Regions from separate parts of the Halalkalibacterium halodurans genome, predicted to be linked through region 3. Evidence: riboswitches for the same ligand, from Rfam matches in the RefSeq annotation. Region 3 holds a riboswitch; each other region holds the start of a gene.
The links. Region 3 has a riboswitch for lysine ahead of FED51_RS17570 (Na+/H+ antiporter NhaC family protein). Riboswitches for the same ligand answer to the same signal wherever they lie in the genome.
Positions count from the first base shown of each region.

Region 1: it holds a riboswitch for lysine, as region 3 does, so the genes downstream of both, FED51_RS15735 (ISL3-like element IS651 family transposase) here and FED51_RS17570 (Na+/H+ antiporter NhaC family protein) in region 3, are expected to answer to the same signal.
Region 2: it holds a riboswitch for lysine, as region 3 does, so the genes downstream of both, lysA (diaminopimelate decarboxylase) here and FED51_RS17570 (Na+/H+ antiporter NhaC family protein) in region 3, are expected to answer to the same signal.
Region 4: it holds a riboswitch for lysine, as region 3 does, so the genes downstream of both, dapA (4-hydroxy-tetrahydrodipicolinate synthase) here and FED51_RS17570 (Na+/H+ antiporter NhaC family protein) in region 3, are expected to answer to the same signal.

Region 1 covers NZ_CP040441.1:3,230,233-3,235,660, reverse strand. The annotation lists gene FED51_RS15750 (electron transfer flavoprotein subunit alpha/FixB family protein) at 1-564, shown strand, start outside; gene trxA (thioredoxin) at 813-1,127, shown strand; gene uvrC (excinuclease ABC subunit UvrC) at 1,251-3,026, shown strand; lysine riboswitch at 3,099-3,290, shown strand; gene FED51_RS15735 (ISL3-like element IS651 family transposase) at 3,496-4,713, shown strand; gene FED51_RS15730 (aspartate kinase) at 4,808-5,428, shown strand, end outside.
Region 2 covers NZ_CP040441.1:1,700,522-1,705,949, forward strand. The annotation lists gene spoVAE (stage V sporulation protein AE) at 1-114, shown strand, start outside; gene spoVAEA (stage V sporulation protein SpoVABEA) at 120-686, shown strand; gene FED51_RS08400 (spore germination protein) at 679-2,160, shown strand; lysine riboswitch at 2,229-2,403, shown strand; gene lysA (diaminopimelate decarboxylase) at 2,525-3,844, shown strand; partial or broken gene FED51_RS08410 (hypothetical protein) at 3,937-4,201, opposite strand; gene FED51_RS08415 (peptidylprolyl isomerase) at 4,510-4,947, shown strand; gene FED51_RS08420 (bifunctional rhamnulose-1-phosphate aldolase/short-chain dehydrogenase) at 5,212-5,428, shown strand, end outside.
Region 3 covers NZ_CP040441.1:3,595,063-3,600,490, reverse strand. The annotation lists gene FED51_RS17590 (bifunctional metallophosphatase/5'-nucleotidase) at 1-661, shown strand, start outside; gene FED51_RS17585 (YunC family protein) at 738-1,031, shown strand; gene FED51_RS17580 (thymidylate synthase) at 1,152-1,946, shown strand; gene FED51_RS17575 (dihydrofolate reductase) at 1,943-2,434, shown strand; lysine riboswitch at 2,516-2,691, shown strand; gene FED51_RS17570 (Na+/H+ antiporter NhaC family protein) at 2,839-4,389, shown strand; gene FED51_RS17565 (substrate-binding domain-containing protein) at 4,737-5,428, shown strand, end outside.
Region 4 covers NZ_CP040441.1:1,891,474-1,896,901, reverse strand. The annotation lists gene FED51_RS09375 (Cof-type HAD-IIB family hydrolase) at 1-360, opposite strand, end outside; gene FED51_RS09370 (hypothetical protein) at 503-1,075, shown strand; gene FED51_RS09365 (YhcN/YlaJ family sporulation lipoprotein) at 1,206-1,892, opposite strand; gene FED51_RS09360 (aspartyl-phosphate phosphatase Spo0E family protein) at 2,115-2,249, shown strand; lysine riboswitch at 2,435-2,617, shown strand; gene dapA (4-hydroxy-tetrahydrodipicolinate synthase) at 2,788-3,675, shown strand; gene FED51_RS09350 (DMT family transporter) at 3,723-4,643, opposite strand; gene FED51_RS09345 (hypothetical protein) at 4,672-5,428, opposite strand, start outside.

The DNA.
Region 1 (5,428 bases), 360 kb from region 3:
AAGGCGTTTGAGAAAAAGAAAGTCAATGAAGGCATTATATTTGCCACGATTCGTCCTAACAATATTGCTCCATTAGAGCAGGATGCCTCTAAATCAGGCGATGTTTCCTCGTTAATGGTCGATATTAAGGATTTACGTACGACGATTCGTGAGGTTGTTCGCAAGGCGACTGGTGGGGTAGATCTATCGGAAGCAAAGGTAATCGTTGCAGGCGGCCGTGGGGTCAAGAGCAAGGAAGGCTTTGAGCCTTTACAAGAGCTTGCCGATGTCCTTGGAGCAGCGGTTGGTGCGTCCCGTGGGGCGTGTGATGCTGACTATTGCGACTACTCGCTACAGATTGGGCAAACAGGCAAGGTCGTCACCCCTGATCTTTATTTCGCCATCGGCATTTCCGGTGCGATTCAGCACTTGGCGGGGATGTCCAACTCAAAAGTAATCGTAGCGATTAACAAAGATCCTGAAGCGCCTATTTTTGAAGTGGCAGACTACGGTATTGTCGGCGATCTATTTGAAGTCGTACCGCTATTGACAGAAGAGCTAAAAAATGTTCTCGTATCAAGCTAAGGCTATGGAGAGCTGTCATTCGGCAGCTCTCTCTTCTTGTACCCGAAAAAAGACTCAAGCTCTGGCTGAAGTGCAAACTTCTTGAAAACATATAACAATTTCGGTAAAATGTTTGAAACACACGTTCAACGGATATGTTAAATAAGAATTTGCCGTCATGCCGTAAGCAAACTGTTCGCAAGTGATCTTCTGCGGTGGTATAATGCAAATTGTGAAGGAAAGTTGAACAACTTTGAGGAGGTTATCGAATGGCAATTGTAAATGTTACTGATCAAACGTTTGCTCAAGAAACAAGCGAAGGTCTTGTTCTTGCAGACTTCTGGGCACCGTGGTGCGGCCCTTGTAAAATGATTGCTCCAGTTCTAGAAGAACTTGATGGGGAAATGGGCGATAAAGTTAAGATTGCAAAATTGGATGTAGATGAAAATCAAGAAACAGCAAGCAAATTCAATGTAATGAGTATCCCAACGTTGATCGTTTTCAAAGACGGTCAAGTCGTGGATCAAGTGACTGGCTTCCAACCGAAGGACGCATTAGCTGAGCTTTTGAACAAACATCTTTAATTCAAAAACATCTGTCTCTCAGCATAGGGACAGATGTTTTTTCATGTTCCTATAGGAAGGGAACCCTGTTTACTTGAAAAAATACTCATTCTCCCCAACAATAAAGGGAGAGGTGGCGCTTAAATGAAAGATCATATTAAACAAAAACTCACCGTCTTGCCAGATCAGCCAGGCTGTTATTTAATGAAGGATCGTCAAGGCACGATCATCTATGTCGGAAAGGCGAAGGTGCTAAAAAATCGCGTTCGTTCTTACTTTACTGGAAGTCATGATGCGAAAACCCAACGCCTCGTCGGAGAAATTGCCGACTTTGAATACATCGTCACATCGTCGAACATCGAGGCGTTAATTTTAGAGATGAACTTGATTAAAAAACATGACCCGAAATATAACGTCATGTTAAAAGACGATAAATCGTACCCTTATTTAAAATTGACGAATGAGGAGCATCCGCGCCTAGTCACGACAAGAAAACTGAAAAAAGATGGTGGGAAGTATTTTGGTCCATATCCGAATGCGGGGGCAGCGAATGAGACGAAAAAATTGCTCGATCGATTGTACCCGCTGCGCAAATGCCGGACATTACCAGATAAAGTTTGTTTGTATTACCACATTGGTCAGTGCCTAGCTCCTTGTGTATATGAAGTCACACCTGAGCAAAATGAACAAATGGTACAAGAAATTACTCGTTTTCTCAAGTATGGTCACAAGGAAGTGAAAGTAGAGCTCGAGAAAAAAATGCACAAGGCTGCCGAAGAGTTGAACTTTGAACGGGCAAAGGAATTGCGTGACACGCTAGGCTATATGGAAGCCGTTATGGAAAAACAAACGATGATGGTGAATGATCGTGTGGACCGTGATGTGTTTGGCTACGCATACGATAAAGGCTGGATGTGTGTACAAGTCTTTTTCGTTAGACAAGGGAAGCTGATTGAACGGGACGTATCGATCTTTCCGTTTTATAAGGAAGCAGAGGAAGACTTTCTCACCTTCATTGGGCAGTTTTATTTGCAAAAGGATCATATTAAGCCAGGGGAAGTGCTTTTACCTGCTGGGACGGATGCAGCCCTCGTAGAACAACTATTAGATGTATCGGTTCACATTCCGAAGAGGGGAAAGAAAAAAGAACTTGTCGATGTGGCGATGCGAAACGCGACGATGGCCTTGAAAGAAAAATTTGCCTTAATCGAGCGAAATGAAGAGCGGACGATCAAAGCAGTCGAACAGCTCGGCGAGGCGATGGGCATTCCGACGCCGTACAGAATCGAAGCGTTTGATAACTCAAATATTCAAGGAACGGACCCGGTTTCTGCGATGGTGGCTTTTATTGACGGAAAACCGAATAAGAAAGAATACCGCAAGTATAAAATCAAGACGGTAACAGGGCCTGACGATTATGAATCGATGCGGGAAGTGGTGCGACGCCGTTACGTTCGTCTATTAAAGGAGCAACGACCGCTGCCTGACTTAATTGTTATTGATGGGGGCAAAGGGCAAATTGCTGCAGCACAAGAAATTTTGCACGATGAGTTAGGCCTGAGCATTCCAGTCTGTGGGCTTGCAAAAGATGAAAAGCATCGCACATCCCAGTTGCTACTAGGTGATCCGCCGCAAGTCGTTCCACTGAAGCGGGATAGTCACGAATTCTACTTGTTGCAACGAATTCAGGACGAAGTTCATCGATTTGCCCTCACGTTCCATAGGCAAACACGGTCGAAAACGTTTTTCCAATCGGTGCTTGACGATGTCCCTGGGATCGGAGAAAAACGGAAACGCCAACTTCTTAAACATTTCGGGTCAGTGAAAAAAATGAAGGAAGCTAGTATCGACGACTTTTTAGCCCTTAGCATTCCAAAGTCAGTAGCAGAGACGTTATACAACAAACTTCAAACTAAGTAAAAAAAAGTTCTTGTCAGATTTCCAGCCATCTGATAAGATATTAACCAATTGAATAACCGCGCTTCAATTTGAAGTGATGGTAGAGGTGCGAAAACCAAGAGTACACAGTCTGAGAGAAATGAGAATCGTTGACGACTGTTGGAAAGGGGGATTCGCCGAAGTGCAGATCGGGGCTCATTCCCATTTGCGCTGGACCTATGTTGAATAAGCATAGGGCTGTCACAACACTAGCCCCAACTAGTGCTGTGGAGAACTATCTCACGTAGCTACGGGAATGCGCACGTTTTTATTTTCGTGTACAGTACGCAATGGTGAGGAGTTTTCCTGCTGTTGCGTTTTTGTTTTCTGGCTCTACAATAAATGTTGGGGTTTTTGCACAAAAGAGGGGCAAAAAAAATGCACGCAGGCTCCTTTATCCATTATCCTTGAATTGTCCAGAAACAAAGAAAGGATAGGAGCTGCGTGTACGATGAATTTTACCATGGATTTGCCCGGATTAAAAGGTGTGAAGGTCACAAAGATGGAGGAACGAGAGGGCTTTATCGCGCTCCATGTAGAAATGCCGCGAACGCCTCATCGTTGCCCATCCTGCGGGGAGAGAACCGAGAGAATCCATGATTACCGCATCCAAAAAGTTCAACATCTCAAGCTCTTTGAACGGTGGGTGTATCTATTCTATCGAAAGCGCCGGTACGCGTGCAGATGCGGGAAGCGGTTTGCGGAGAAAGCCTGTTTTGTAGAGCGATATCAGCGTCAGACAGTGGAATGGAATCAAGCGTTTCGCTTACGGCTCATTCAAGGGAAGAACTTTACGGACACAGCGAATCAATTCCAAACGTCCGTGACAACTGCCATGCGCCGGTTTGATCAATTGGCGGCCCCCCTCGTGAAGAAGGTGGATCACCTTCCTCCTCGGATTGCGATTGATGATTACAAAGGGGATACGAATGCGGGGAAATATCAAGTGATCATTGCGGATGCAGATACACGGAAGCCACTGGATATCTTACCGGATCGTAAAGCCGATACGCTTAAACGATATCTTCAAGAGAAGGGTCATCATGTAAAAACGGTCGTGATGGATCTTAGTTATACCTTCAAGTCGGCTGTTCAAAAGGCCTTAGGCCACCCGCTCATCATTGGGGATCCGTTCCATTTCTGTCGTTACATCTACTGGGCTCTGGAAGGGGTTCGCCGCCGAGTGCAAAAAGCGTTCCATCCGTATCATCGAAAACGATGTAAACGGATCAAACATCTGTTTCAGAAAGAGAGAGAAGGACTGGATGATAAGCAAAAGAAGAAGGTGGAGCGGTACTTAGAGCTATCCCCTGATTTAAGGGAAGCGTATGAGCTAAAAGAACATTTTCGTCGGTGGTATCAAGAAGCGAAGATGCAAGGAAGGGAAGGACGAATGAGCGAGGTGAAACAAGGGCTCTACGCCTTTTACCGAAGAGTGGAGGCGAGCCCGTTAAAGGAGTTCCACCGAGCCATTCAGACGCTGAAGAACTGGCAGACCGAGATCTTGAATAGCCTCGCGTTTGGCTTAAACAATGGTTTTATTGAAGGACTGAATAATCAAACGAAGGTGATTAAGAGAAATGCCTTTGGTTTTCGGCGTTATGATCGCTTGCGAAACCGTATTCTCTTGCATCATCAATTCAAACATCAGACATTCGGGGTAGGATAAGAGGGGCTCGCCCTCCTATGCCACCCCAACATTTGACTAAGAACCTGTTTTCTTTATGCGCGATTTCCAAGCGAAGAACAGAAAGGGGAAACCTATGTCAATCATTGTACAGAAGTATGGAGGCACGTCTGTTGGCTCCGTTCAACGAATTGAACATGTAGCGAACCGGATCATCGCAACGGCTGCTTCAGGAAAGAAAGTCGTTGTTGTCGTATCAGCAATGGGAAAGACGACAGATGAGTTAGTTGGATTAGCGAGCGAAATTACAGACGAACCGCGAAAGCGTGAAATGGATATGCTCCTAGCAACAGGAGAGCAAGTGACGATTGCGCTTTTGGCGATGGCCCTACATAAACGGGGACAGGAAGCGACATCGCTTACGGGCTGGCAAGCTGGGATGATCACAGAATCACACCATGGGAACGCTCGGATTTTGGAAGTGGAGAGAGCGCGGATGGATGAATTACTAGATAAAGGCCACGTTGTGATCGTCGCAGGTTTTCAAGGAATCGATCAACAAGGAGAGATCATGACCCTCGGCAGAGGCGGATCAGATACGTCGGCAGTCGCGATTGCCGCAGCTCTCAAGGCCGAACGATGCGAAATTTATACAGATGTGACAGGTGTATTTACAACAGACCCTCGGGTCGTGAAACAAGCGCGCAAGCTTCAAACGATTTCATATGATGAGATGCTTGAAATGGCGAACCTAGGG
Region 2 (5,428 bases), 1.9 Mb from region 3:
CGATCAGGTTTTTTAGGGGTAGGAATGGGGATTTTTGAGATTACTTCTGCTGGCATATCTTCAGCTATTCTTTTTAGTTTTCTCGTGGCTGTTGTATTTAAGCCAAGGGGGTGAAGCTCATGAGCCGTCGGAAAGTAATCTTGATCACAGACGGAGATGAGTCGGCACTAAAAGCTATCGAACATGTTGCTAGAGAATTAGGAGGGCGTTGCATCAGTCAATCATGGGGCAATCCTAGCCATTTGACAGGAGAAGAGATCGTTAAGCTCATTTTGAAAACCCCCTATGATCCGGTGCTTGTCATGTTTGACGATTGTGGATTCCGTTTAGAGGGACCTGGAGAAGCGGCAATGCGCCATGTGGCAAATGATCCTGCGATTGATGTTTTAGGTGTGATTGCGGTTGCTTCTTCAAGCCATTATCACGAATGGACGAAGGTGGATGTAAGCATTGACCGCTTCGGAGAGCTTACGGAATATGGGGTGGATAAATATGGTGTGGCCGACCTTGAGATTGGGCGGATGAATGGCGATACGGTATACATACTCGATGAGTTGGATTTGCCGATCGTTGTCGGGATCGGCGACATTGGAAAGATGGGTGGAGCGGATGCGGTGGAAATAGGGGCGCCGATCACGCGAAGAGCGGTGGAATACATTTTAGAACGGAGTGGATACCATGAGTGAAAGCGTTAAAGAGCGAGAGGATATTATCTCACCGGACATTCATGTAAATGAAGAATGTTTGAAAGAACGATTAGGAATGGATGTCTCGTTTGACGTGGGCATTCGTAAGCTCCCCGTGTTTGACCGAGAAATTCAACTATATTACGTCAACGGCTTGGTAGATACGCAAAACATTATTGAGTTGTTGAAAGAACTGATGGATCTAGATGCGCGAAATCGGAAAATAACCGATGTGAAAAAGGCCGTTAAAAATCACTTAACCCATTACCAAGTGGAAGAGACCGACAGCATGAATGAAGCGGTAACACAAATGTTGTCAGGGCTCATTTTCATTTTAATTGATGGAGAGACCGAAGCGTTTGTTGTCGATGTTCGTTCCTATCCGACACGAGGACCTGAAGAGCCAGATACCGAGCGGGTCGTTCGAGGATCACGGGATGGTTATACGGAAAACATCATCATTAATACGGCTTTAACAAGACGTCGTATTCGAGACGAACGTCTGCGCCATGAAATTTTAAAAGTGGGCGTTCGTTCGAAAACCGATATTTGCATCGCCTATATCGATGGAATTGTCGATCCTGAAATGGTGAAAATCGTTAGGGAAGAGCTGGAAAACATAAAGATTGACGGTATAACTATGACCGATAAAATCATTGAAGAATATATTGTTAAACAAGGAATGAATCCGTTTCCACTTGTAAGATATACGGAGCGCCCTGATGTGGCAGCAACCCACCTGCTTGAAGGCCATTTGGTTATTATGGTTGATACGTCCCCAAGTGTTATTATCGCACCGACAACGTTTTTTCATCACGTACAACATGCAGAGGAATATAGACAATCAGCCGCCATCGGAACGTTTTTGCGGTGGGTTCGCTTTGCTGGCATCTTATTTTCCCTCTTTATTTTGCCGTTTTGGCTATTATTGGTCATGCAGCCAAGCTTACTACCAGAAGGGTTACAATATGTAGGGCCGAATGAAACAAAAGAAGTGCCCATTTTTGCCCAAATCATTTTTGCTGAACTAGGAATTGAACTGCTTAGGATGGCAGCGATCCATACTCCATCTCCGCTGGCTACAGCGCTTGGTCTCGTCGCTGCCCTCTTGATAGGAGAAATTGCGATTGAGGTCGGCCTGTTTTCACCAGAAGTTATTTTGTATGTAGCCATTGGTGCGGTCGGAATGTTCGCTACTCCGAGCTATGAGCTAAGTGTCGCTTTACGTGTAGCAAGACTGATACTGGTTACGATTGTGGCTCTATTTAAAGCACCCGGCTTTATTATTGCCACGACACTTTTTATTTTCATGCTTGCACGAATTAAAACCTTAAATAAGCCGTATTTATGGCCATTTCTTCCGTTCGATCCGCCTGCGATGTGGCAAATTATTATACGTTCCAGTGTTCCAACGATTCGATGGCGACCGAGTATCGTTCATCCGCAAGACCCTATTCGTCAAGAAGAAAGTTAATCAAGGCGGTTGTCAGGTAGAGGGGTTTGTGTTAAAGTAAAACACAACAATTTAATTCCCCTCATCAAGGATGAGGTAGAGGTGCAATGCGAATCAGTACCCACTTGGAGTTTGATGGAACTAGGAAGAGTGGGGAAAGGTCAATTTGCCGAAGTGAATGTATGTCCATCCCATACGTTTGCTGGGTCGTTTTTGAATAAAAAACGAACTGCCGCTGACTGTTAGCGGAGAGCTATCTGCCAATGAGGTTACCTTGCAGCATTCAACGTAGCTAGTGTAACACATTAGCTGCGTTTTTTTACGATGGTTGCAGTCGGTTAAAACGTCACTCATTGAGTTTACCTATAAGGGAGAGAAACCATCTATGTTTTTTCACGGAACGAGTCGTGTCAATGGAAAGGGTCATCTAGAAATCGGAGGTGTGGACACGGTCGAATTGGCCAATCTGTATGGAACCCCATTGTTTGTTTACGATGTGGCACTCATTCGTGAACGAGCAAAAGATTTCAAACAAGCCTTTGCAGATGAAGGAGTTCAGGCTCAAGTGGCGTATGCGAGCAAGGCGTTTAGCTGTATTGCTATGTTTCAGCTTGCTGAAGAGCTAGGCCTAAGTCTTGATGTCGTTTCTGGCGGTGAGCTGTACACCGGGCAGCAAGCTGGAGTATCGATGGAACGAATTCATTTTCACGGGAACAATAAAAGCCGTGCAGAGATTGAGATGGCGGTAGAAGCGGGAATTGGCTGCTTTGTCGTTGATAATTTTTATGAACTTGACCTGTTAGCAGACATTTGTGAGCAAAAGCGGGCGACTGCAAATATTTTATTGCGGATTACGCCGGGGGTTGAAGCTCATACTCATGACTACATCTCAACTGGTCAAGAGGATTCAAAGTTTGGTTTTGATCTTGTGAGCGGCCAAGCCACGCTTGCGGTTAAAAAAGCGTTAGCTGTCGACTCCATTCATTTGCTCGGTGTTCATAGCCACATTGGATCGCAAATCTTTGAAACAACTGGATTTGTCATGGCTGTCGAAAAAATATTTGAACATTTAGTTTCATGGCGAGAAGACCATGGATTCGAACCATCGGTGTTAAACTTGGGAGGCGGGTTCGGCATCCGTTACATTGAAGGTGATACCCCGCGTCCAGTCGGTGATTATGTTAAAGAAATGATCCGCGCGGTAAAGCAGCAAATTGCAGAACATGAAATGTCGATGCCGGAAATTTGGATCGAGCCTGGTCGTTCGCTTGTCGGCGATGCAGGGACGACGCTGTACACGATCGGGTCAAGAAAAGAAATTCCGAATGTTCGCCATTACTTGTCCGTCGATGGCGGCATGAGCGACAATTTGCGCCCAGCCCTCTATCAAGCTGAATATGAAGGGGCGCTCGCCAACCGTGTGAACGAGCAGCCGGTAGGGATGTTTTCGGTTGCTGGGAAGTGCTGTGAAAGTGGCGATATGCTCATTTGGGATTTACCATTACCAGAGGCAAACCACGAAGACATTTTAGCCGTCTTTTGTACAGGAGCCTACGGCTACTCCATGGCGAACAATTACAACCGGATTCCGCGCCCACCTGTCGTTTTCGTTGAGGATGGCGACGCCCAGCTTGTTATTCAGCGGGAGCGGTACGAAGACTTAGTGCGTCTCGATATGCCACTAGTAAAAAAGGTGAAAGTATAGCAAAAATTAAAAGTCTTGCACCCCAGACATTTATTTGGGGTGCTTTTCAATGGAAATGAATTTGCGCTAACCAACGTTAATGTACGAAGAAATCACTTGATACTACTTGATATAAACATGGAGGCGTCTTGATTCATAAAAATCCGCTGACCTTGATAGAACGTTCTAATTTCAATCGATTTAAATCCAACTTCGGATAAGCTTTTTTTAGTTCCTCATGGGAAAAACCGTTAGTAAAGATTTTGATTGACTATTTCGTAATTCGGATCGAACTTTCTTAACGATCACTTTAGCTAATTCAATTCTATCCTCTGTATCATATCGTTTGGCCATCTGTTCAAAAACGTTATTCTCCATTTTCCGCTCCCCCGTCTAGATAAAATAAAGGCTTACATACGGGTTATTATAGCAAAAATCAAACCCATAAGGACAACGTTCAGCCTCAAGCCCTTTCGTCTAGACCGTGGCGGTAGGGAAGTCGACATATATCCCCAGACGCGCCATAAACCTAATAAATAAGAACACCGGTCACCTAAACAAAAAATGGAGCAACTTGTGCAAAAGCTTCCTTTCGAGAGTTGATTTTTATATCTCTCGCTTCTTATTTTCTTTCTGCCTTTTTTTATTGTAAAATAAGGCGACGACTGTTAAGGAGGAATTTATGTATGAAAAAAGGTAGCATTACATTTGAAAATGGCGAAAAAATCGTCATTGAATTTTACCCAGAAGCAGCACCAGGTACGGTTGAAAACTTCGAAAAACTAGCGAAAGAAGGCTTTTACGACGGTCTAACGTTTCACCGTGTGATTCCAGGTTTCGTTGCTCAGGGCGGATGTCCAATCGGAAACGGAACAGGTGGTCCAGGCTATACAATAAAATGTGAAACCGAAGGAAACCCCCATAAGCACGTAGCCGGTGCATTATCTATGGCTCATGCTGGGAAAGATACAGGCGGTAGCCAATTCTTCATCGTTCACGAGCCTCAGCCGCATTTAGACGGTGTACATACGGTTTTCGGTCAAGTGATTGAAGGAATGGACACGGTTCTCCGTATTCGCCAAGGCGATGTCATGCAAGAAGTGAAAGTCTGGGACGAAGAGTAAAGGAAACACGAGTAAAAGCACTCCAACACGGGGGTGCTTTTGTTGTTTCTAAATACTAAATGATAAAAATATAGATGGTCTATTTAACAGGATTCAAGTTTTACTCCTTTTATTAACTCCTGAAGGAGCAAAAACACCTCATTACAAAAAAATGGTCATACCACTGCACTGAATAAAATATCCCACATAAAAAAACATATATACAATAAAAACAAAAAGTGATATAGTTTAAACAAAATAAAACAAAAATAAACGGAGGTATTTATGGTACAAAATGCATGGGATGTAGAAAAAGCTGCTACTCTTTCTACAGGACTTGATGAACTAGTATATCGGTCGAATTTAATCGGCTCAGACCGTGCCGTTTGTAACTGGGGCGGTGGTAATACATCGATGAAAACAGTAGAAAAAGATTTTCGTGGCCGTGAAATCGCAGTCATGTGGGTGAAAGGAAGTGGTTCTGATCTTGCAACCATGGGCG
Region 3 (5,428 bases):
CGCGCAACTGATCGATATGGAAAAAGAAGCCCCAGATCAAACGACTCATCTTCAGCTAGAACATTTAAATAGGGAGGCAAAGCAGCATTTATCACAAGAGGTTGCCTACCTTTCGCAGCAACTGACCGTCGACTGGTTTATCCCTACAGAAGGGGCCCAGCTATTATGTGATGGGATTACAGAATGGTGCGGGGCGGATATTGGGATGATGAATGCAGGTGTACTGCTTGAATCGATTGGCCCTAACATCGTAACCGTAGGTGACATTCACCGCATTTGTCCACACCCAATTAATCCGTGCCTCGTCAAAATGACAGGTGATGCCCTTTTAGAGACGATCAGGCGTGCCCACACTAGGGAAATCATTGAGCTTGAACTAAAAGGATTTGGCTTTCGTGGCAAAGTACTCGGAACGATGCTTTTTACAGGCATCGACATCAGCCTCAGTGAAGAACGAGACGGAACGTTGGAAGTGACGGAAGTGAAAATTGCAGGCGAACCTGTTGTCAAAGAGCAGCTTTACGAGCTTGCCACCCTAGACATGTATACGTTCGGTTATTTGTTTCCGAAAATTGCAGAATCTCAGGAGAAGCGGTATTTCATGCCGGAAATGCTTCGTGATGTGTTGGCGTGGCAGCTGAAAAAAATCGAACACCGGTAGTATGTGCACTTCTTTCATCGAACTCCCATATTCTATAAAGGAATGAGATGAAGAAGGAGTGACGAAGGTGTTAGAAATGAATCCGATTGACATTGAAGGTCACACGTTTCTTGCTGTCACCTTGAAGCTTCCAAAAACGAACTTTATGGCGGTCACGTCAGAGAAAGGGTACATTATGTGTGGGGCGCTCGATGTAGCATTATTAAATGAAAAGTTAGCAGAACGAAAAATTATCGCTGGGCGTGCAGTCGGTGTTCGCACCATCGATCAATTGCTCGACGCTCCCCTTGAATCGGTCACATTGGAGGCAGAAGCTTGTGGGATTACGGAAGGAATGAAAGGGCGAGACGCTCTCTTGAAAATGGTATAAAACTAGGAAAAGCGGTCACGCTGAAGCAAGTGGGCCGCTTTTGCTTTTTATACGTACCTCCTAACAGTAAATCATGTATAATACGTGTTAGGTTAGACGAATACATAGGAGTGATCGTGTATGGAACAATATTTAGAGCTTTGCCGCCACGTTCTCGAGCATGGAACCGAGCGATCAGATCGGACAGGAACAGGGACGATCAGCGTTTTTGGCTATCAAATGAGATTTGATCTCCAAGAAGGATTTCCCGTTGTTACGACGAAAAAACTGCACCTGCGGTCGATCATCCATGAACTGCTTTGGTTTTTAAAAGGAGAGACTAACATCGCCTACTTGCAAGAGAATGGTGTGCGAATTTGGAACGAGTGGGCTGATGAAAATGGGGAACTCGGTCCTGTATATGGTAAACAGTGGCGCTCATGGGAAGGCGCGAATGGGAAAACGATCGACCAAATTTTTCAAGTCGTAGAAGCGATTAAACATCAACCGGATTCAAGACGATTGATCGTAAGTGCTTGGAATGCAGCGGAGATTGAAGATATGGCTTTAGCTCCATGTCATTGCCTATTCCAATTTTATGTGCAAGACGGAAAGCTATCGTGTCAGCTCTATCAGCGAAGTGCAGATATTTTCCTAGGCGTTCCTTTCAACATCGCTTCATACGCCTTGTTAACAAAAATGATCGCCCAAGTATGCGATTTAGAAGAAGGAGAGTTTGTTCACACGTTCGGTGACGCTCACATTTACTTAAATCATATCGAACAAGTAAAATTACAGTTAACGCGAGAGCCAAGACCATTACCGGAGATGCGTTTGAACCCAGAGGTTCGTTCATTGTTCGACTTCACGTTCGATGATTTTGAGCTTGTCGGTTATGACCCGCACCCTCATATAAAAGGAGAAGTGTCTGTATGATTTCGTTTATTGTTGCGATGGACAAGCATCGGCTCATTGGAAAAGAGAATGACCTTCCGTGGCGACTCCCTGCCGATTTAGCCCATTTTAAACGGGTAACTTCGGGACATACGGTGATCATGGGACGGAAAACGTATGAGTCGATCGGCAAACCGTTACCAAATCGCCGAAACGTCGTCGTCACAAGATCGCAAGCATACACAGCCGAAGGGGTTGACATCGTCCATTCTATCGATGAAGCTATAAGGCTCACAGAACATGAAAACGAAACGTTTGTCATTGGCGGTAGTGAACTGTTTAAAGCTTTTTGGCCCCACGCGGATCGGATGTATGTGACCTACATTGATGAGGTTTTTGACGGTGATACGTATTTTCCAGAGATTGATGGACAGGAGTGGGAGCTTGTGTCCATTGAGGCGGGCACTGTCGATGAAAAGAATGTCTATCCTCATGAGTTCAGAGTATATGAGCGTCAAGCGAAAAACTAGCGAATATTTACATTGCGACATGAAATATATTATGGTAGAATAACTCACGATTAATTGAATAGATGGTGTGCCTCATCCACAAGATGGGGTAGAGGAGCGGGTTTTAAGAGTAAGCGCTTGGAGGATGACAACGAGGATAAGCGCCGAAAGGAAAACTCGCCGAAGCGGAAGGTGAGTCAAGCGCCTTCTTGCTGGGGTTGCATTGAATAAATGTAACACTGTCACAGCTTGTTTTGCTGTGGAGAACTACTAACGTTGTGATGGGGTTTCCTTGTGCGGATAAAAGGGCAATGGGAGAGATCAATCTCATCATTGCTCTTTTTTTGTGCCCTTGGTAATAGATATAGAAGAAGGGATTCGCTGAAAAGCGTGATTCCATTACGACGAAGAATGGAGGAACGAATATGGAAGGGAGCATTTGGTCATTGATCCCACCGCTCCTTGCGTTGGTGATGGTGATTTTGACAAGGCGTGTGCTGCTGTCGCTCGGGATTGGGATCATTGTCGGTGCGATCATGCTTAATGATTTTGCGATACTTGAGAGCATTAAGCATGTAGCAGAACTCGTCGGCGCCATTTTTGTAACTGAAGGAGCCATCAATGACTGGGAATTGTTCATTATCTTTTTCTTGCTTTTGTTAGGTATGATGGCTGCCCTTATGACACGCTCAGGTGGAACGCGGGCGTTTGGTGAATGGGCTGTTCGTAAGGTGAAAACTCGCGTGGGCGCACAACTGCTAGCGTTTTGGTTAGGGATTATTGTATTCATTGACGATTATTTCAATAGTTTAACCGTAGGTAATGTGAGTCGCCCGCTTACGGACCGTCATCGGGTTTCACGTGCGAAGCTGGCTTACATTGTTGACTCAACGTCAGCGCCAATCTGTGTCATCTCGCCGATTTCTAGCTGGGGAGCGTACATTATTACGATCATCGCTGGGATATTGGCGACACATGGAGTGACGCAATACGGTGGATTGCAGGCGTTTGTCATGATGGTGCCAATGAACCTTTACGCTATCGTTGCCATCGGTCTTGTATTTGCAGTTGCATGGTACAACTTAGATGTTGGCGCGATGAAGATTCATGAAACCAAAGCTGTGGAGACGGGAGAGCTTTTAGATGCAGCGAAAGGCCCAGCTCCTGGTGAACAGGATCAAGTGAAAGTGGTTAAGCAAGGACGGGTGTCCGACTTGATTTTGCCGATTGTTGCCCTTGTGATCGGGACCGTTACATTTATGATTACGACCGGAATTCAAGGAACAGAGGGAACGGTCACTATTCTTTCGATTTTTGAAAACACGGATGTGGCGAGAGCTCTCGTGTATGGTGGGCTCATCGGGTTTATCGTGGCGTTGGTGCTCAATTTAGTTAAAGGTGCAAATGGGTTAGGCGGCTCTCTCTGGGCTGGAATAAAATCGATGCTTCCGGCAATTTATATTTTGATTTTTGCTTGGACATTAATTGGGATTATCGATGGTCTCGGGACTGGAGGCTATTTAGCGTCCCTCGTTGATGGGAGAATTCCACCGATGCTGCTTCCTGCGATCCTATTTTTGATTGCTGGTGTGACTGCCTTTTCCACAGGTACATCGTGGGGGACATTCGGTATTTTATTGCCGATTGCTGGTGAAATGGCGGCCGTAATCGATGTGACGATGATTTTGCCAATGTTAGCGGCTGTGTTGGCTGGGGCCATCTTTGGTGACCATTGCTCACCGATCTCTGATACGACAATCTTGTCGTCCACAGGGGCGGGAAGTCACCATATTGATCACGTGATTACCCAGTTGCCATACGCGATCCTTAGTGCAGTTATTAGCTTTATCGCGTTCCTCGCCCTCGGCATGACAAACAGTGTGCTAATAGGTCTCGCTGTAGCGATTGGATTGCTCGTTCTCTCCGTGATCATTTTGAAAAGAATTGCAGCGGATAAGCAACCAGTTTCATCTTAAAGAAAAAAACGAACTAGCCAAACGTAATCAAAAAGGTTCGGATCATCAAAATAAAATGATCCGAACCTTTTTGTGTATACGTATAACGAGACGGACGTTTCTAGGTTGATGGTCTAAATCATGAGACGCCTGCGGGAAAAGCAAGAGCTGAAGATCCATCGGGGCGCTTTCTCCTGATGCTATCGAGTGTATTTTGAAACAATCAATCCCATAGCAATTGACCAAAAATAAAGAAGGACATTTGATCTAGATAGATACGAATGATGATCTAGTTGAATGATATAATCTTAGTAGATCGTCTAATGGCAAATGATCGGTAACTGATTTTTTGAAAGGGGTTTCATGGGATGAAAAAGCTGTTGCTTGTCTATGTAGCACTTATTGGGCTGTTTATGCTGTATGTATATCATGCTCACTTTAAGGAACCAGTTGCCAACCCTTGGGATACTCGCGGGTTACAAGGGGATCTGAATGAAACGTATATGATGATCACCTTTCAATCCGGGATGGATTATTGGAAAAGGTGTTTAAAGGGCTTTGAAGATGCGGCCCAAGCATTAAATGTGACGGTTGAGTATCGGGGAGCTGCCCAATATGATATTCAAGAGCAAATTACTGTATTAGAGCAAGCGATTGCCAAAAATCCTGCGGGTATTGCCATTTCAGCAATTGACCCAGTGGAGCTTACGGATACGATCAATAAAGCTGTCGATGCAGGTATTCCGATCGTGTTGTTTGATTCAGGTGCCCCTGACAGTCACGCTCATTCCTTTTTAGGGACGAATAATTATAATGCAGGAATGAATGCGGCCTATAAAATGGCTGAACTGTTAGATGGAGAAGGTGAAGTAGCGGTCATTACTCTTCCGAATCAATTGAATCATCAAGAACGTACGACTGGGTTTAAGGAGACGTTGGAAGCGGAATTCCCTGCAATAGAAGTGGTTGCAGTTGAAGATGGTAGGGGAGATAGTCTTCACTCTCGAAGGGTGGCCCATCAATTGCTAGAGGATTATCCGAATCTGGTAGGTATCTTTGC
Region 4 (5,428 bases), 1.7 Mb from region 3:
AATCTCTAATCCTTTTTCATAATCATCAGTAAAAGCCCCTCTGTTTGTGTACACTTCAAAGTAAACATCCGCAGCTGTTAATATATCTAAAATCGTCAGCGCTTCATTTTTAGCCAAAGATACGGCGTGGATCAATTCGCCATTAGCACTTCGTTCCTCAGCTCCGTTTACACAGAGAATAGGACAGGTTAATCCAGCTTCTTTTAACGGCATGCTTGCCTCTTTAAAATCCCGACCTGTTGCAACAACCACATGGATGCCGTCTTGTTGTGCTGCCTTGATCGCTTCTGCATTTTCTTTTGATATTTTTCGCTCGTCATTCAGTAATGTACCATCCATATCTGTGGCAATTAATTTCATCTATTTGTCCACTCCTTTAAGGTCATCTGTTTCATTTTAGTACAGTCAGTTGAATTGAGCAATCAATAGCCGTTACGCATACAAAGCAAGAAACATCCTATACTAACGTTAAGAATTTAAAGACAAAGGGGTCTATATTCATATGAAACGACGATTCACTCTGTTCATTCTCCTAATGACGACGATCGGCTTCATTTTTAGCGGTTGCCAACAAACGACAGAAGAGCAAGTAGCAAACGATATGATCGCACAGGAGCATGATCGAGCTAAAATGGTCACACCACCGTCGAATACGAAGGTACAGCAACAACAGCAAAATACTCATGAGGACTATGTAACTGAGTATGCTGACCATTTCGGATACTATTTAGTGGAAGCAGCTCATGAATTAGAAGCTCTTGCCCCTTTTTACCGGGGGGGACAGACGGTACGAATGAATGAACCAGAGGCAAGGGAGAGGTTAAGAGAACTTCATGCTTGGACAAAATCCATGCTTGTCAAAGACACTCCTTCTGAGTTCCAAGGTGTGCGAAATGTTTTGGAAAGCTTAGAAATTGAATTAAATACGGTAACCAACTTACACGATGAACTTGTGTCAAACCCAACCAGTGGAAACCGCGCCAGAACGAAGGTGCATTTTGAAAACGCTGTGTCCAACCTTAAACAGGTGGAACGGGCGTACTTGACTGTACTGGATAACGAAGGATTATATTAGAAAAAGAGGTAGTTTGCACGCTCTTTATGCAGGCTACCTCTCCCCAGTATATTAACGTTTCTAAAAAACTCAGTGTAGTTGCCCTTATAAAAAAGCACGTCTTTATATAAGAAAGAACGTGCTTTCCTTTTTATGATTGATCTTGATTAAATCGCTCGACCATCTCACCCCAGAACCCTTCAACGGCTTCTATTGGCTGACCAAGATGGTACCCTTCTTCAAATGTTCTCATCCTTTGAAGGTGAGCCCTTTTCGTTGTGATCGTCACACGATTCAGATCGACAAGGTCGTCAATCGTCTCACGGATCGTTCGATGCAGCTTTTTTCGATTCGATTCTGCCGCATCTACCCCGATGATAAGCGAATGCCCATTGGACAGAATGTAGACATTATGAACCGATTCTAAGTTAAGCAGTCGCTGCTTAATTGCTTGTTCTCGTGTTTGGACTTCCTGAACACCTACCTGGGGCTGCCTTTGCTTCATGTGTGGATGATCACTAATTTGTGGCATATCTTCCACAGTACCCATTCGATCTTTCAATATCCGTTGACTTTGGTGGCGAAAGCCTAGCCCTCGTTTCGCCCCTGCTTGCTCTCGTTGCTCACCAAACGTCTTTGAGTCTCTTCGCGCAAGCCCATTTCTTGTACGCTCTGGAATCATCATATCGGTAAGTGGTCCTTCTAGACCTTGCCAAGTATGGGCTGTCCCGCGCGCCTCATGTCCTTGGTCACGAGCAAGCCCGAAAGTTGTTGGTTCCTGTGCGCAGCCTGCAACTAACGTCACAAATGAAATCACAACGACGGATAATCGTTTCATTATCTCCCCTCCTTTTGATTATAGTTTTCCTATACCTCTGGCGTTTCAATGCTGAAAGATTTAGGAAACGCTAATCCTGTCGAAATTCTACTACTTTTGAGTAATATTGACTTTTTTTAGTGAACCTCTTTTCAATCGTCAGAAATTGACTATAATAGTCATCGTGTGATTAAAATCATCTGAATGTTGTTTAAGAAATACGAATAATGGAGCTGAACATTGATGGTTGTGAAACAAATTGAAAAAAAACGAGAGCAAATGCTTAATTTAGCTGCAAAATATGGGTTAACTGCTGAAATTACCGTCAGATGTAGTCAAGAATTAGACAGGCTTCTCAACATCGTCCAAAAACATTAAGCAAACCACAGAACGATTGCATTCCCTTCATTTGAAAAACAATTTAATCTTCCCTCACGAATAAAGAAGTGTTTCCTCACTATTTACATAAACTTAAGCGAAAATATTGATTTCACATTGCATTCTTAATCATCTTTTGTTAAGGTGGAGACACAATCACATATATCTCAACTTCTTATTATTGAAGTGAGGATAGAGGTGCAAAAACCAAGAGTACACAATTGGAGGAGAATGAGATCCGTTGAGAATTGTGGAAAGGGGAATTTGCCGAAGCTGGAAGAATCTCATGTTCTGAAGGCTGGTTCTGTATTAAATAAATACAGAACTGTCATATAGCGGATGTTGCTATATGGAGGGCTATCTCACGCATCGGAATGGTTGTTAATCAACACATACCATGCAACAATGAGCCCTCTCATTGTTGCTTTTTTGATGTCGTATACTTTTTCTTTGCGATGAGGTCGTATAGCTCTATTCACCAATGAGACAACCGATCACGTACTTCAATTTCAACCATGAATAGAGGAGGATGCACGGAATGAATATCGGACGGATTGTTACAGCGATGGTCACACCGTTCAACGAACAGGACCAAGTGAACCTAGAAGCGACCTGTCAACTTGTAAATGAATTAATTGCCAATGGGAGCGATGCCCTTGTCGTTGGTGGAACCACTGGCGAATCGCCCACGTTAACGACAGATGAAAAAATGGCCCTTTTCCACACCGTAGTGGAAGCCGCAGGTGGCCGAGTTCCCGTCATCGCAGGAACAGGCTCCAACAATACGAGGGCTTCGATTGAGCTGAGTAAAAAAGTAGAAGATTTAGGTGTGGACGGTATCATGCTCGTGACCCCTTACTACAACAAGCCATCTCAGGAAGGCTTATTTCAACACTTTAAAGCCATTTCCGAATCCACTTCCTTACCAATCATGCTTTACAACATTCCCGGAAGAAGCGGTGTCAACTTGGATGCGGAAACGACGCTACGCCTTGCTGAACTAAGAAATATTGTTTCGATTAAAGAAGCAAGCGGCAATCTTGATCAGATTGCTGAAATTATTGAACATTCTCCTGCAGACTTTAGCGTCTACAGTGGGGATGATTCATTGACATTACCGCTCTTATCGATCGGCGGGACAGGAGTCGTCTCTGTTGCTTCGCACATCATCGGAAATGAAATGCAAGAAATGGTGCAATTATTTTTGTCAGGGCAAGTAGAGCGGGCAGCAGCGATCCATCGGAAACTACTACCGCTCATGAAAACTTTATTTATGACACCCAACCCAACGGCAGTGAAAGCTGCTCTTGAACTAAAAGGGCTTCCTGTTGGGCATGTACGCCTTCCCCTCGTTCCGCTAACGGCTGAAGAACAGCGGCAATTAGAGCTAGCGATCAACCCACAGTTCAATATGTTTGTTAGCTAAATTTACTTATGAAAAAGCACAGAAGAATCATCCTGTGCTTTTTTCCATTATCCTACTTGATCGAAGCGACGTTTACGCTTCTGCATCCAAGCGTCTACATGTCCAGTACCAAGGATGACCCCTGCAACGATAAAAAGCAAGCCTGCAATTTGAGCAAGGGCAATCACTTCGCCTAAAAAAAGCGCAGAAAACAAAAGGCCAAAAAACGGGACCAAATTGTTAAAAATCGCCGTTTCACCTGTACCTAGCTGATGAATCGCTTGATTATAAATAATGTGCCCAAGACCCGTCGCAAACACGGCGGAAATGGCAAAAACCCACCAAATCCACAGTGCTTTATCTCCCATCGAGGCAAGACCATTTGGCTCAATGATAAGACTTGTCACAAATAATAGCAATGAGCCGATCAGAAGCATCATTCCTGTCACTTGCTTCGCATCCAGCGTATCTGTTGCTTTTTTTATGTAAACAAAGCTGAGGGCTTGAATCATCATCGCTAAGAAAATCACGCCATCCCCCGTTCGAATTCCTGCCAGTCCCCCTTCTCCAAAAAGAACAATTGTACAAACACCGATAAGTCCAAGGAAAATTCCGAAACCCCTCCAGCGTGTCAACATGTCACCTAATAAAAGGATAGCCAAAAGCGAAGTCGTAAGTGGCAGCAGTGCCAAAATTAAAACAGCATTGGATGCAGACGTCATCGTTAACCCGATCGATAAAAAGAAATGATGTCCTAAAACACCGAAGATAGCTGCCAATATGACATATTTCCACTCCGTCGCCGTCAGCTGCCGGAATGTTTTTAAAAGAAGTAAGACGAGCAGAACAACAAAGCCGGCAACAAAAATGCGGAGCGCGGTCATCGTAACGGGTGGGAACGATGTGACGAGTAGTTTTAACATCACCACATTTAATCCCCATAACACCATAACGAAAAAAACAAGAAAATAAGTAAGCCAGCGATTCATACGCTCCCCTCTCCTTTCATACAAAAACTTACAGCCAGTTCATAGCATGTAAGCCATAGAGTACACTCGTTAGGACTACCCATTGAGTGAAAATAAATCCAATATTTCGGCGAATAAGAATGTGCGCAGGTCTTTTTACCAAATGAGCCGATAAGAGAACTTGCCCTGAAAAAGGCGAGAGCTGGGTAGATAGCGTCCAACTAACGATTAAAACAAGCGCCAAATACGCCGAACTAATTCCGAAGGCTTCCGGCGAAATGGACGAGCCGATCCCTGTTAGGACTATTACCGGATGGATCCCTACTTGTGCAAGAATAACAGCGAATAAGATAATAAGTCCGCTCACGATGAAAACAGACCCGTTTGCCAACCGGTATAGCCATTCGGATGCAAACGTACCGAAGGCAGTTTCTGAAAGGGCGACGGCAAAGAAGCCGGCGCTAACAAAGATTGCCCACTCTTGCTTTAACCTTGTAAAAGCCGTAAATAGTTGTTCTATTACAGATTGAAAAAACGTATGTACTTGTTTCATCACCACTGCCCATAAAAATGGGAACAGCACAGCTAAAATCGTGACAATCGTGACCATGTTCACATTAAAGAGCATATCTAACGTAAAGCAGCTAGCGATCAGCAAGACGGAAAACGCGACAAACGGCTTAATCGTTGTCTCACCCTCTTCTTTCCTCCTATCGACTGGATGATATTTAATGACAGGGTCAGTATCAAATTGAATAGCTGGGTAAAAGAGCCAAAATAAAAAGATATAAATCAAAGCCATTAAT